Regions from separate parts of the Streptomyces sp. NPDC002994 genome, predicted to be linked through region 2. Evidence: riboswitches for the same ligand, from Rfam matches in the RefSeq annotation. Region 2 holds a riboswitch; the other holds the start of a gene.
What was found. Region 2 has a riboswitch for glycine ahead of gcvT (glycine cleavage system aminomethyltransferase GcvT). Riboswitches for the same ligand answer to the same signal wherever they lie in the genome.
Positions count from the first base shown of each region.

Region 1 (6,963 bases), on a different contig from region 2:
CCGGTCGGTCAGCGAGCAGGTCTTGGAACTGCTCGGACGGCTTTCCCCGCTGGTGGAGCCGCTGAGCCTGGACGAGGCGTTCGTGGACCTGGAGGCGGGCGGGGTGGCCGACGACTCGGCCTCGGCCCGCAGGGCGGGAGAGCTGCTGCGGGCCGACATCAGGGCCGTCACGGGGCTCACGGGGTCTGTGGGGCTGGCGGGCTCCAAGATGCTTGCGAAGATCGCGTCTGAGCAGGCCAAGCCGGACGGACTGGTGCTCATTGAGCCGGGGACGGAGCGGGAGCTGCTGGCGCCGATGCCGGTGCGCATTCTGCCCGGCGTCGGGCCGGCCACTGGCGAGCATCTTCGGCGGGCGGGGATGACGACCGTCGCCGACCTGGCGGAAGCGGGCGAGGACGAGCTTGTACGGCTGCTGGGGAAGGCGCACGGGGTGTCGCTGTACCGAATGGCCGTCGGGCACGACGAACGGCCTGTAGTGGCCGAGCGGGATGCGAAATCGGTGTCGGTCGAGGACACCTTCGAGGTCGATCTGCACGACCGGGTCCGGGTCAGGAACGAGGTGGTGCGGCTGTCCGACCGGTGCGTGCAGCGGTTGCGGGCGGCGGGGCGGTCCGGGAGGACCGTGGTGCTGAAGGTGCGCAGGTACGACTTCTCGACGCTGACGCGGTCGGAGACGCTGCGTGGGCCGACGGACGATCCGACGGTGGTGCGGGAGGCCGCGGGGCGGCTGCTGGAGTCGGTGGACACCACGGGTGGCGTGCGGCTGCTGGGCGTGGGAGTCACGGGGCTCGCCGACTTCACGCAGGAGGATCTGTTCGCGCAGGCGGCCGATGCGGCGGTGGCCGGTTTGGCGGTGGCCGGCGGGGAGGCGGAGGCGGAGGCGGGTGGTGGCGGGGAGGCGGTGGTGACGGGTGGGCCGGTGGTTCCGGTGCCTGAGCCGCCTCCGGAGCGGCGGTGGCTGGCCGGGCAGGACGTGCGGCACGCCGAGTACGGAGCGGGGTGGGTGCAGGGCAGTGGCGTCGGGCGGGTGACGGTGCGGTTCGAGGAGCCGACGTCGCCGCCGGGGCGGGTGCGGACCTTCAAGGTGGACGATCCGGATCTGGTGGCGTCGGAGCCGCTGCCGTTGGTGGGGGTGCGGGTGGGTGGGGACGGGGACGGAGCGTCGTCGGCCTCGCGGCCGGAGTCCCTGCCGGGGGCGGGGGAGGAAATGCCGCGTCTTTAGCGGGGCTCGAGTTGTCCTGCCCGGGGCTTTGGTGCGCCGGTTTCTTTCCCCCACCCCGCCCCTTCCCGAAACTGGGGGCGAGCCCCCAGGCCCCCGGACGCCCTGCGGGCGTGTCCTCAAGCGCCGGACGGGCTGATAGGGGAAGGGGGGCGGCTGAAGCCTGTAGCCCGGGATGCCCTTGGGCCGGGTTCTCCAGCGCCGGACGGGCTGGTTCCGGGAAGGGGCGGTGGTCGAAGCCTGCAACCCCAGGTGCCCCCCGGGCGGGGCACCGCCGGATGGGGTGGGTGCCGGGGCTGGTGTGGAGTGGCGGGCGGGGTGGGTGCCGGGGGGTGTGGCTTCGGGGGGTGGGCCCCGGGCGGCCTTGGGGTGGGGTGGTGTCAGCTTGGGGGGTCTTCGCCTGCCAGGTGGCCGAAGTCCCGGTCGGGGGCGGGGGAGGCGATGTCCAGGCCGTAGTGGTGGTAGAGCTGGAGTTCCTGCTCGGGGGAGAGGTGGCGGCCGACGCCGAAGTCCGGGGCGTCCCGGATCAGGGCGCGGTCGTAGGGGACGCGGAGGGAGTCGTCGACGACCTTGCTGGGCTCCAGAGGGACGAAGGCGTCACGGCTGAACAGCCCGGTGCGTACCGCCGCCCATTCGGGGACTCCCGTGGCGTCGTCGAGGTACACCTCGTCCACTGTTCCGATCTTGGTGCCATTGCGGTCGTATGCCTTGCGGCCGATCAGGCTGCGCGGATCGATGTCGGTCTGCACGGTCCCTCCAACTGATCGCAGCTGGTTCGTATGCCCCGTAAAGCCTACGAAAGGGCACATCTGTGGACTCGGCCACTCGAGGGATCCACGACGGGGCTCGCTGGTAGGCTGGCCAATGGCTGCTGACCCCGTGCGGGAGAGTCTCCGGTGAATATGCCGGAGACGCCGAAGGAGCAAATCCTCCCCGGAATCTCTCAGGCCCCCGTACCGCACGGACGAGGTCACTCTGGAAAGCAGGGCGGGTTCCGTATGGATCCCTTCCTCACCGACGGTGAAAGCCGGAACGACCCTCGACGTCAGCGACGTCACGCGCGCGGTCTTCCGGTGAAGCTCTCAGGTTGAGATGACAGAGGGGGAGGCCGTCCGGGTACCCGTGTCGTGGTGCCCCTCGCAGGTCGTGTCAGACCAGGAGGCCTTCCGCAGATGACCGCAAACCGCATTCCGCTTTCACACCTTGAGCGTGGCATCCCCTTCGAGCAGCGCCACATCGGGCCCGATGCCGAAGCTCAGGCCAAGATGCTCGCCCAGGTCGGTTACGGCTCGCTCGACGAGCTGACCGCGGCCGCGGTGCCGGACGTCATCAAGAGCGCCGAGGCGCTCGGGCTGCCCGACGCGCGCACCGAGGCCGAGGTGCTGGCCGAGCTGCGCACGCTCGCCGACCGCAATCAGGTGCTGGCCCCGATGATCGGGCTCGGCTACTACGGCACCTTCACACCGCCGGTGATCCTGCGCAACGTCATGGAGAACCCGGCTTGGTACACGGCTTACACGCCCTATCAGCCGGAGATTTCGCAGGGCCGGCTGGAAGCGCTGCTCAACTTCCAGACGATGGTGGCCGACCTGACCGGGCTGCCTACCTCCGGTGCCTCGCTGCTTGACGAGGGCACCGCCACCGCCGAGGCCATGGCGCTCTCGCGCCGCGTCGGCAAGGTCAAGCAAGGTGTCTTCCTGATCGACTCCGACACGCTGCCGCAGACCGTGGCAGTCATTCAGACGCGTGCGGAGCCGACCGGTGTCGAGGTTGTTGTCGCTGATCTGGCGGAAGGGATTCCGGCCGAGGTCGCCGAGCGTGGTGTCTTTGGTGTGCTGCTTCAGTACCCCGGTGCTTCGGGCGTTGTCCGGGACCTCAAGCCGGTTGTCGAGCAGGCGCATGCGCTGGGGGCTGTCGTCACCGTTGCCGCTGATCTGCTGGCGCTGACGCTGCTCACCTCGCCCGGTGAGCTCGGCGCCGACATCGCGGTGGGTACCACCCAGCGCTTCGGTGTGCCGATGGGCTTCGGTGGTCCGCACGCCGGGTTCATGGCCGTACGCGAGAAGTTCGCGCGCAGCCTGCCCGGGCGGCTCGTCGGTGTCTCCGTCGACGCGGACGGGAACAAGGCGTACCGGCTGGCGCTCCAGACGCGTGAGCAGCACATCCGCCGGGAGAAGGCCACCAGCAATATCTGTACGGCGCAGGTGCTGCTCGCCGTCATGGCGGGGATGTACGCCGTCTATCACGGGCCCGACGGGCTGCGCATGATCGCGCGGCGTACGCACCGGTACGCGACGCTGCTCGCCGAGGGGCTGCGCGGTGGTGGAGTCGAGGTCGTGCACGGTTCGTACTTCGACACGCTGACCGCGCGTGTGCCGGGCAAGGCGGCCGGCGTTGTCGCCGCGGCCCGTGAGCGTGGGGTCAATCTGCGGCTGGTCGATGCCGATTCTGTTTCCGTCGCGTGTGACGAGACCACGGGGCGGGCGCAGATCGCCGCCGTCTGGGCGGCCTTCGGGGTCGACGCCGATATCGAGGCGCTCGATGCGAAGGTGGGCGACGTGCTGGCCGAGGGGCTGCTGCGGAGCGACGAGGTGCTTACGCACCCCGTCTTCCACCAGTACCGCTCCGAGACCGCGATGCTGCGCTACCTGCGCAAGCTCGCCGACCGCGACTACGCGCTCGACCGCGGCATGATCCCGCTCGGCTCCTGCACGATGAAGCTGAACGCGACCACCGAGATGGAGCCGGTCACCTGGCCGGAGTTCGGGGCGGTCCACCCCTTCGCGCCGGTCGAGCAGGCGCAGGGGTACCTGACGCTCATCCACGAGCTGGAGGAGCGGCTGGCCGAGGTCACCGGGTACGACGCGGTGTCGATCCAGCCGAATGCCGGTTCGCAGGGCGAGCTCGCGGGCCTGCTGGCCGTACGGGCGTACCACCGGGCCAATGGCGACGACCAGCGCACGGTGTGCCTGATCCCGTCTTCCGCGCACGGGACGAACGCGGCGAGCGCCGTCATGGCCGGCATGAAGGTCGTCGTCGTCAAGACCCGCGAGGACGGCGAGGTCGACGTCGAGGATCTGCACGCCAAGATCGAGCAGTACCGCGACGAGCTGTCGGTGCTGATGATCACCTACCCGTCCACGCACGGGGTGTTCGAGGAGCACGTCGCCGACATCTGCGCGACCGTGCACGAGGCCGGCGGCCAGGTGTACGTCGACGGCGCCAACCTCAACGCGCTCGTCGGGCTCGCCAAGCCGGGCAAGTTCGGCGGGGACGTGTCCCACCTGAACCTGCACAAGACGTTCTGCATCCCGCACGGCGGCGGCGGCCCCGGCGTCGGACCGGTCGGCGTACGGGCTCACCTGGCGCCGTACCTGCCGAACCACCCGCTCCAGCCGACGGCCGGCCCTGAGACCGGCGTGGGGCCCATCTCGGCCGCTCCCTGGGGCTCCGCGGGCATTCTGCCGATCTCGTGGGCGTACGTCCGCCTGATGGGCGCCGAAGGGCTCAAGCGGGCTACGCAGGTCGCCGTGCTCGCCGCGAACTACATCGCCAAGCGCCTGGAGCCGCACTACCCCGTGCTCTACACCGGTCCGAACGGGCTGGTGGCGCACGAGGCCATCGTCGACCTGCGGCCGCTGTCGAAGGCGACCGGCGTGAGCGTGGACGACATCGCGAAGCGGCTCATCGACTACGGCTTCCACGCGCCGACCATGTCGTTCCCGGTGGCCGGCACGCTGATGATCGAGCCGACCGAGAGCGAGGACCTGGCCGAGATCGACCGGTTCTGCGACACGATGATCGCGATTCGTGGGGAGATCGAGAAGGTCGGAGCCGGCGAGTGGCCCGCGGACGACAACCCGCTGTGCAACGCGCCGCACACGGCGGCCGCGCTGGGCGGCGCGTGGGAGCACGCGTACAGCCGTGAGGAAGCGGTCTTCCCGGCCGGGGTCTCGGCCGCCGACAAGTACTGGCCGCCGGTCCGCCGGATCGACGGTGCGTTCGGTGACCGTAACCTCGTCTGCTCGTGCCCGCCGCTGGACGAGTACGACAACTGATGTGCGTCGGGGCCGGTTCGGAGGATTCCTCCGGGCCGGCCCCTCGTCGTAGCGGCGTACAGGTGTCGCGCGTGCCGGCCGGCTAGGCAGCCTTGACCACGTCAAGTGGACGGTGCGGCGCGATGATCTGGCCGTCCGGCAGCAGCTCACCGGTGTCCTCGAAGACGAGAACCCCGTTGCACAGCAGGCTCCAGCCCTGCTCCGGGTAGTGCGCCACAAGAAGGGCGGCCTCCCGGTCGGCGGATTCGGCAGTCGGGCAGGCTGGCTGGTGCTGGCACATGGAAGGGTTCTTTCGCTGCGTTGTGGTGAGTGTCCTGCGGCTCGATGCGGTGTTCATGGCCGCCCCCCGTATCAGTCGGTCCGGTCCCAGTGTTGCCCCACGGGCGTCGATCCGCAGGGATTTCACGGCAGCTCTCCTTACTGATTAATGACGCATCACTCGTGCGGACGGTTCAGCTCAACCGGGAGGCCTCTTCGGGTGGTTCGGGGTGGCCGATACGGGCTAGTCCGGATGGGGGATGCGGGTGGGTGCCGAGTGAGGGCGGCACTGTGCCCCGTGGCCGGAGCGGGCACGGGGCACAGTGGATGCGAAGGGCGCCCGGGAACGGGCTGGTGTCGTCAGGCGGGCTGGCTGAGGAGCGGGACGGTGGCGGCAGGTGGCGTGAGCCGGTGGGTGAGCAGTGGCAGCAGATCGGCGGCCCGGTGCGGGCGGTGCGAGGCGATGCCCGGCGGTGCGGGCGCCAGCGGTACGAGCAGGTCCGTCGGGAGCGGCATGGTCTCGGAGGCGTCGGTGCCGGCTTCCGGGCCGTCGTGCAGCCACAGCGTGAGCATGTAGAGCTCCGGTACGGACAGCAGGCGTGGCTGGTAGCGCCCGGTCAGCGCCTCGGCCTGGCGCAGCGCGAGCATGCTGGAGGCGATGTACGGGCCCTCGCAGAAGTGGGAGAAGGCCCAGCCGTCGGGGGTGAGCATGGTGTCGGCGGCGGCCACCGTACGGTCGCCGCTGCGGATGAGGAACCGCCAGCCGGTCAGCCGGGTGCGCGGTGGCCTGCTTGACGGGATGATCCCGTCCAGTACGTGGACGGGGAGCGGCAACTCGGGGCTGAGGGGTCCCACAGCCGTACGGAGGGCCGGGGGACGGGCCTCGCGGACGGCGGTGGGGGAACCGAGTGCCGCGAGGACGCTGCGCAGGGCGGGCGCGGGAGCCGGGGGGACAAGCAGCGGCATGGTGGGTCGCCTCTCACTTGGGAGACACGGTGATGCGTGGGTGTGCGTGGGCGGTGCGGACGGCGCTGTCTGCGTTCCGGGGTCAGAGGGGGGCCGTGGGGCGATGGCCGGGGCGCCAACTCTCTGCCTCGTCTGCGGAGTTTATACGAGCCGTGTTCACATGGTGTTTCTGCTAGCCGTCGCCCGCATTGCGGGCAAGGCCGTATCCGGACCCTTTCCTGCGGAGAATCTACCCATTCATCTGGGGTGTAGGCCCGTGGCCTGGAGAGTTGCCGCACGAGCGGTAGGCCGAATCTCGTCGGCCCTTTTCACCAGCGGCAACCGGGTGGTATCTGCTTTCTGCCGCATGCCGAGTGAATGTGCCACTGAGGTTCTCCAAAGAGGGTACGCGGTGATTGATGGGCGTGGGGCGTTACTGATCAGCCCGCCTGGGCATCATCGACCGTGACGTGAGTGCCCGAT
Region 1 covers NZ_JBEXNQ010000018.1:9,072-16,034, forward strand. The annotation lists gene ABZX79_RS23660 (DNA polymerase IV) at 1-1,222, shown strand, start outside; gene ABZX79_RS23665 (PRC-barrel domain-containing protein) at 1,600-1,968, opposite strand; glycine riboswitch at 2,092-2,188, shown strand; gene gcvP (aminomethyl-transferring glycine dehydrogenase) at 2,392-5,277, shown strand; gene ABZX79_RS23675 (DUF5999 family protein) at 5,360-5,557, opposite strand; gene ABZX79_RS23680 (hypothetical protein) at 5,896-6,501, opposite strand.
Region 1: it holds a riboswitch for glycine, as region 2 does, so the genes downstream of both, gcvP (aminomethyl-transferring glycine dehydrogenase) here and gcvT (glycine cleavage system aminomethyltransferase GcvT) in region 2, are expected to answer to the same signal.

Region 2 (6,963 bases):
CCACATGAAGCCGTAGTAGCCGCGCTGCGGGTCCCAGGAGTCGGCGTCCTGCGTACCGATGAACTTGATCGTGCCGCCCTTCTTGTCCGAAGGGTTCGCGATCTTGCCGACGGCGGCGTTGAAGCCGGGGGCCTTGCCCTTGCCGTCCGCTCCGTCGTCCTTGCCTCCGCCACCGCAGGCCGCGGTTCCGACGAGCGCGGCGACAACGAGCGCCGCGCTTGCGGCGAGCCGTCGCCTGGAAGAACTGTTGGCTGTCACGATCAGCAACCTCCGTGAGAGTGCCGGTCCTTGGGGGGACCGACGGTTTGGGTGGCCTCCTGACACATCGGCAGGGGCGGCGCGGTGGGAACAGGTGCGGTGGTACGGGGACGTACGGTCAGCGGGAGCCCTTCGGGTCCAGCGCGTCTCGCACGCCGTCGCCGAAGAGGTTGAAGGCCAGGACGGTGATGAAGATGGCCACGCCGGGCGCGATCATGAACATCGGGTCCGCCTCGTAGTACTCCTTGGCCTTGGAGAGCATCTGCCCCCAGGAGGCGGTGGGCGGCTTGACTCCGGCGCCCAGGAAGCTGAGCGCGGCCTCGCTGAGGACGTTGGTCGGGATCATCAGCGTCGTGTAGACGGTGATCGGCGCCACCAGGTTGGGCAGCAGCTCCTTGAAGAGGATGTACGCGCGGCCCGCGCCGAGGCTGCGTGCCGCCTCGACGTACTCGCGTTCCCTGAGGGAGAGCGTCTGGCCGCGGACGATCCGGCCCACGTACGGCCATCCGAAGAAGCCGATGACGACGATCAGCGCGCCGATGCGCACACCTGAACCGCTGAACCCCCAGAGGGAGTTGGGCAGTACCGAGACCAGCGCGATGATGAACAGGAGCTGCGGGAAGGCCAGCAGTACGTCCATCACCCGGCTGATCGCCGCGTCGACCCAGCCGCCGAAGTAACCGGCGATGATCCCGAAGACCGTGCCGAGCACGACGGCGAAGACGGCCGCGAGGAAGGCGACCAGCAGCGAGATCCGGGCGCCGTACACGAGGCGGCTGAACACGTCGCGGCCGTTGACCGGTTCGACTCCCAGCAGGAAGTCGGAGCTCATGCCGCCCCAGCTGCCGATCGGCGTACCGAACAGCGGGTCGATCTTGTCCTCGTGGAAGTCGTTCGGCGGGTGGCCGAGCGCGCTGACGATCAAGGGCGCGAACACCGCGACCAGGATCAGGAACAACACGACGACGCCGCCGGCCAGCGCCACCTTGTCGCGCTTCAGACGCACCCATGCGATCTTCCAGGGCGAGCGGCCTTCGATGGCTTTCGCCGGAACATCGGCCGCGACGTCAACGGCCGCGGTCTCTGCCGCGCTCGTGTCGTGCAGTGGTGCCGTCATCGTGGTGGGGACCCCTCTCGGCTCGGCCGACGGGTGGTCGGCCCGCGCCTGCCGCTGTAGCGGCTTATTCGCATCGCAGGTGCAAGTGGTGCAGAAAACTGCAGAAGCTTCAGAAGGTGCAGAAGCTGCTCGGACAAACGCAGTTGCTTACGGGGAAAGCGGGTCGTACACAGGACCGACATTCCTTGTTGCGGGAGTCTTCAATGAGCGCGCGATCACCCGCCAGCCCTGGCGGGCAATGGATGCGTAACCGTGATGTGGCCTGTGGTCTTCCGTTATCCGGACGCCGTGATCGGCTCAGCGGATCAGAAGCGGTCTAATGCGTCAGACCGGACATGCCGCCCAACGACCCTTATGGATCGCCGAATTGGGCTATCAGTAGGCGCGCGGGGCCGGGTAGCCGTAGCCGCCCTGGGCGGCGGAGGAGGGGGCGGCGGGCGCCGCGTGCGCGTCGCGGTCGTAGAACGGGCGGGCGTTGGCGCGCAGCCACATGGAGACCGGGTCGTACTCGTCGGACATCGCGACGGTGGACACGGGCAGCCCTTCCGGCACCACCCCGATCGACTGCTGCATCATCGCGCGCACCGCGTCGACGGACTGCTGACTCGTGTCGTAGAGATCGAGTCCGATGGCCAGATACGGCGCCCCGAGCGCCGGCTGCACCCAGGCGCGGCGCAGCGCGCGGACCGCGGGCGTACGGTGGGCGTTCTGCGTGAGCAGGGCGTAGAACTGGGGGATCTCGATGGCGGGTTCGGACAGCCGCAGCGGCCCGGCGGGCATCCGGTCGAGCCCGGTCGCGATACGCCGCAGATCGAGCCAGGGGATGCCGACGCCGCCGCCCGGGGCGTGCGGATTCAGCCAGATGCCCCAGCGGTCGGGAAAGAGCGCGCGTGCCAGGTCCCGCCCGGTGACCACTTCGTACGCCCGGCTCCAGCCGCTGGCGGCGAGCTCCTGGGCGGAGGTGACGCACGGGGCGTAACCGAGGCCGTCGACCTCCATGTTCCCGTACTGGGCGTCGGGGGAGCCCGCCTGGCCGTGCCAGAGCAGCATCCAGACCTTGCCGCCCGCGGGGTCGGCGATGGCACGCAGCAGCGCCTCGTACGCGTCGTACCGCCCGGGCGTCACCTGGCGCAGCATGTGCTCGACCTGCCCGGCCGCCGCAGTGCCTGACGCGCTCACCCTGGGTCCCGCCCCTCTTCGATCCACCGTGTTGCTTCACGTGTCGCATCAGCTTAAGCGGCAGCACTGACACAGAGCACGAGTCGGGTCAGGCGCGTGTGTAGAAGGGCCGCACCTTCTCCAGCATCCAGCCGGCGACGGGGTCCTGGGCCGCCACGTCCAGCAGCACCAGGTTGACCTGCCAGGGCACCTGGACGCGGCCGAGCGCCCGGCCGAGGGCGTCCATCGGGGCGTTGCGGTCGGCGCCCTCCCAGGAGGACAGCTGTACGCCGACGAAGAGCGTCGGGGACTCGCCCTCGACGCTCGCGAGCGCCCGACGGGCGGTCAGCACGACGCCGCTCTCCTGGAATTCCCCGGCGGCGGCGGAGAGGAAATCAACCGGCTCCTCCTGCCAGTCCGGCTCGAAGAGCCGCACCCTTCCACCACTGGCCGGCCCGTCCAGCGGCGTACGCCCGGCCCGGCAGAGCTCGGCGACGGCGGGCGGCGGCAGCGGCACGCCGACCGCGCCGTCCGGGTTCACCGCGATGCCGAGCTGCGGCGGCAGGCCGCGGGCGAACTCGCGGGCGGGCGCCACGGCGAAGGACATGTGCGGCCCGGCGCACTGGCGCAGTTGCTCCTCGGAGCTGTACACGGGGACGTACGCCTCGCCGTGGATGTCCATGGTGGGCAGGTCGAGGTTCGGCGCGTCGGGTCCGCCGCCGGCCGGCAGCGGCACCCACACCTGGCTGCGGCCGAGTACTTCTACGATGCGGCCGCCCGCCGCGGGGTTGCCGAGCGAGGCACCGAGTACCTCTTCGAGCTCGTTGCCGGGCCAGCCGTTGCCGCCGTGCGGGTGGGCGGGTACGGGGAAGTCGGGGTAGTCCACGGGACGACTTTAACGCGGGGCGCGGGGACGCCCTACGGGCGTGTCCTCAAACGCCGGACGGGCTGAATGTGCCGCTTGCGGCACGTCTCAGCCCCTCCGGCGTTTGAGGAGCGGGGTCTGGGGCAGCGCCCCTCACGCGGCGGAGCCGCAAAGTGTCACAGCGGGAAGGGGCGGGTAGGGGAAAGCCCGCCGCAGGCGCCCCCCGCGCTACGCCCGCTCCGCCGAGCCGGGGAAGTCGATCAGCGCCAACGCCCCCGCCGCATCCCGGTCCAGCAGCACAGCCGACGCACACCCCACCGGCACCCGCCCCGCCTCCGCATCCCGCACCAGCCGCCCCACCGCCCGCCGGTGCCGGGCAAACGCGTACCCCGACACCCCGCGGCCCCGCTCCTCCTGCCCGGCCCGCGCCACATCCGCCGTAACGTCCAGCAGCACCAGATGCAGCGCGACCCCCCGGCGGCGGGCATCGCGCGCCAGCCAGCGCCGCACCCAGGCCTGCGTCCCGCAGTCGTGGACCACGACGCTCTCGCCCGAGCGCAGCGCACGTCGCAGGCCGGCATAGTGCGCCGCCCGCACCAGCGGCCGGTACAGCGCGTACGGCAGCAGACGCGGCATCCGCGCCTCCCAGCGCTCCCGCACGTCCTGCGAGTCGATACGGTGCGTCGCTCCCGCCGTGGCCGTACGCCGGATGAGGGTGCTCTTGCCACTGCCGGGCAGACCGGAGACGACCACTACGTCGCCGGCCCCGAACGCCAGCGCCCCCGGACTGCGCCCCGCGCGCTCGCGCAGATCACGCACCGTGGGCACAGGCCACCGCGCGGCCTCCCGCACCGGCACGCCGTGCTGTGTGGGCACCGCGGCCGTCGTCGCGTACGCACCGGACTGCTGCAACGTCATCGTCTTCCCCCTGTCGGGTGTCCCCCACCCTTCCCCCCACCCTTGCCCAAGAAGTGTAAAGAAAAGGTAATGCGCCACAAGTCCATTTCCGTGCAATGATGTGCCCGCCAACTGCATACCGGCCGCTTGAATCCGCGCGGGAGAGTCCGAAGCACTGTGTGCCCAGGACGCCGAAGGAGCAAGTTCCTCCCTTGAATCTCTCAGGCCCCGTACCGCGCGGGCGAGGCAGATCTGAAAAGCGGGCCGCTTCGTCGCGGCTCCACCCAAGGTGCAAGCCGAGACAGCCAACTGCGACTCTCTCGGTGAACCTCTCAGGTTCCGATGACAGATGGGGAGGATTGTCCTCGCCTGTCATGCCCTGGGAGCCCCGCACATGAGCAATGTCCCCCGCCACACCGCCCTCGATGCGCTGCATCGTTCGCTGGGCGCCACCATGACCGACTTCGCGGGCTGGGACATGCCGCTGCGGTACGCCAGCGAGCGTGACGAGCACAACGCCGTACGTACCCGCGCCGGCCTCTTCGATCTCTCCCACATGGGCGAGATCACCGTCACCGGCCCCCAGGCCGTGGACGCCCTCAACTACGCGCTCGTCGGCAACATCGGCACCATCGGCCTCGGCCGCGCTCGCTACACCATGATCTGCCAAGAAGACGGCGGCATCGTCGACGACCTGATCGTCTACCGCCTCGGCGAGACCGAGTACATGGTTGTGGCCAACGCCGGCAACGCCCAGATCGTCCTCGACGCCATCACCGAGCGCGCCGCCACCTTCGACGCCGTCGTACGGGACGACCGTGACGCGTACGCCCTGATCGCCGTCCAGGGCCCCGAGTCCCCCGGCATCCTGAAGGCCGTCACCGACGCCGACCTCGACGGGCTGAAGTACTACGCCGGTCTCCCCGGCACCGTCGCCGGCGTCCCCGCCCTCATCGCCCGTACCGGCTACACCGGCGAGGACGGCTTCGAGCTCTTCGTCTCCCCGGCCGACGCCGAGCAGCTGTGGCAGGCGCTCACGGACGCGGGCAAGGACGTCGGCCTGGTCCCCGCCGGCCTCTCCTGCCGCGACACCCTGCGCCTCGAAGCGGGCATGCCGTTGTACGGGCACGAGCTGACCACCTCGCTCACCCCCTTCGACGCGGGCCTCGGCCGGGTCGTGAAGTTCGAGAAGGAGGGCGACTTCGTCGGCCGCGCCGCCCTCGAGGCCGCCGCCGAGCGCGCCGAGACCGCCCCGCCGCGCAAGCTCGTCGGCCTGATCGCCGAAGGCCGCCGCGTCCCCCGCGCCGGTTTCCCCGTGGTGGCGGACGGCAAGGTCATCGGCGAGGTCACCTCCGGCGCCCCGTCCCCGACGCTGGGCAAGCCGATCGCCATGGCATACGTCGACGCCGCGCACGCGGCACCCGGCACCTCCGGTGTCGGCGTCGACATTCGCGGTACGCATGAGCCCTACGAGGTCGTCGCGCTGCCGTTCTACAAGCGCCAGAAGTGACCCCCCGCACAACCTCCCCGTTCACCAGCACTCCCCCGCGTACAGGAGAATTCAGCTCATGAGCAACCCCCAGCAGCTGCGTTACAGCAAGGAGCACGAGTGGCTGTCGACCGCCGAGGACGGCGTCGCGACGGTCGGCATCACGGAGTTCGCGGCCAACGCGCTCGGTGACGTCGTCTACGCGGACCTCCCCGCCGTCGGCGACACGGTGACCGCGGGCGAGACCTGCGGCGAACTGGAGTCCACCAAGTCGGTCAGCGACCTGTACTCCCCCGTGACCGGTGAGGTCGTCGAGTCCAACCAGGACGTCGTCGACGACCCGTCGCTGGTGAACTCCGCCCCGTTCGAGGGCGGCTGGCTCTTCAAGGTGCGCGTCTCGGAGGAGCAGCCCGACCTGCTCTCCGCCGCCGAGTACGACGCCCTCTCCTCCGGCAACTAATACCTCGAACGGGACCGTGATGACGCTTCTCAACACTCCCCTGCACGAGCTCGACCCGGACGTCGCCGCCGCCGTCGACGCCGAGCTGCTCCGCCAGCAGTCCACCCTCGAAATGATCGCTTCGGAGAACTTCGCTCCGGTCGCCGTCATGGAGGCCCAGGGCTCCGTACTCACCAACAAGTACGCCGAGGGTTACCCGGGCCGCCGCTACTACGGCGGCTGCGAGCACGTCGACGTCGTCGAGCAGATCGCGATCGACCGCATCAAGGCGCTCTTCGGCGCCGAGCACGCGAACGTACAGCCGCACTCGGGCGCCCAGGCCAACGCGGCCGCGATGTTCGCGCTGATCAAGCCCGGCGACACGATCATGGGTCTGAACCTGGCCCACGGCGGGCACCTGACCCACGGCATGAAGATCAACTTCTCCGGCAAGCTCTACAACGTGGTCGCGTACCACGTGGACGACGCCACCGGTGAGGTCGACATGGCCGAGGTCGAGCGCCTCGCCAAGGAGTCGAAGCCGAAGCTGATCGTGGCCGGCTGGTCGGCGTACCCGCGCCAGCTGGACTTCGCCGCCTTCCGCCGCATCGCGGACGAGGTCGGCGCGTACCTCATGGTCGACATGGCGCACTTCGCCGGTCTGGTCGCCGCGGGCCTGCACCCCAACCCGGTGCCGCACGCCCACGTCGTCACCACGACCACGCACAAGACGCTCGGCG
Region 2 covers NZ_JBEXNQ010000038.1:34,570-41,532, reverse strand. The annotation lists gene ABZX79_RS34345 (ABC transporter substrate-binding protein) at 1-261, opposite strand, end outside; gene ABZX79_RS34340 (ABC transporter permease) at 377-1,375, opposite strand; gene ABZX79_RS34335 (enhanced serine sensitivity protein SseB C-terminal domain-containing protein) at 1,751-2,554, opposite strand; gene ABZX79_RS34330 (enhanced serine sensitivity protein SseB) at 2,643-3,419, opposite strand; gene ABZX79_RS34325 (AAA family ATPase) at 3,627-4,316, opposite strand; glycine riboswitch at 4,444-4,541, shown strand; gene gcvT (glycine cleavage system aminomethyltransferase GcvT) at 4,690-5,805, shown strand; gene gcvH (glycine cleavage system protein GcvH) at 5,864-6,244, shown strand; gene glyA (serine hydroxymethyltransferase) at 6,264-6,963, shown strand, end outside.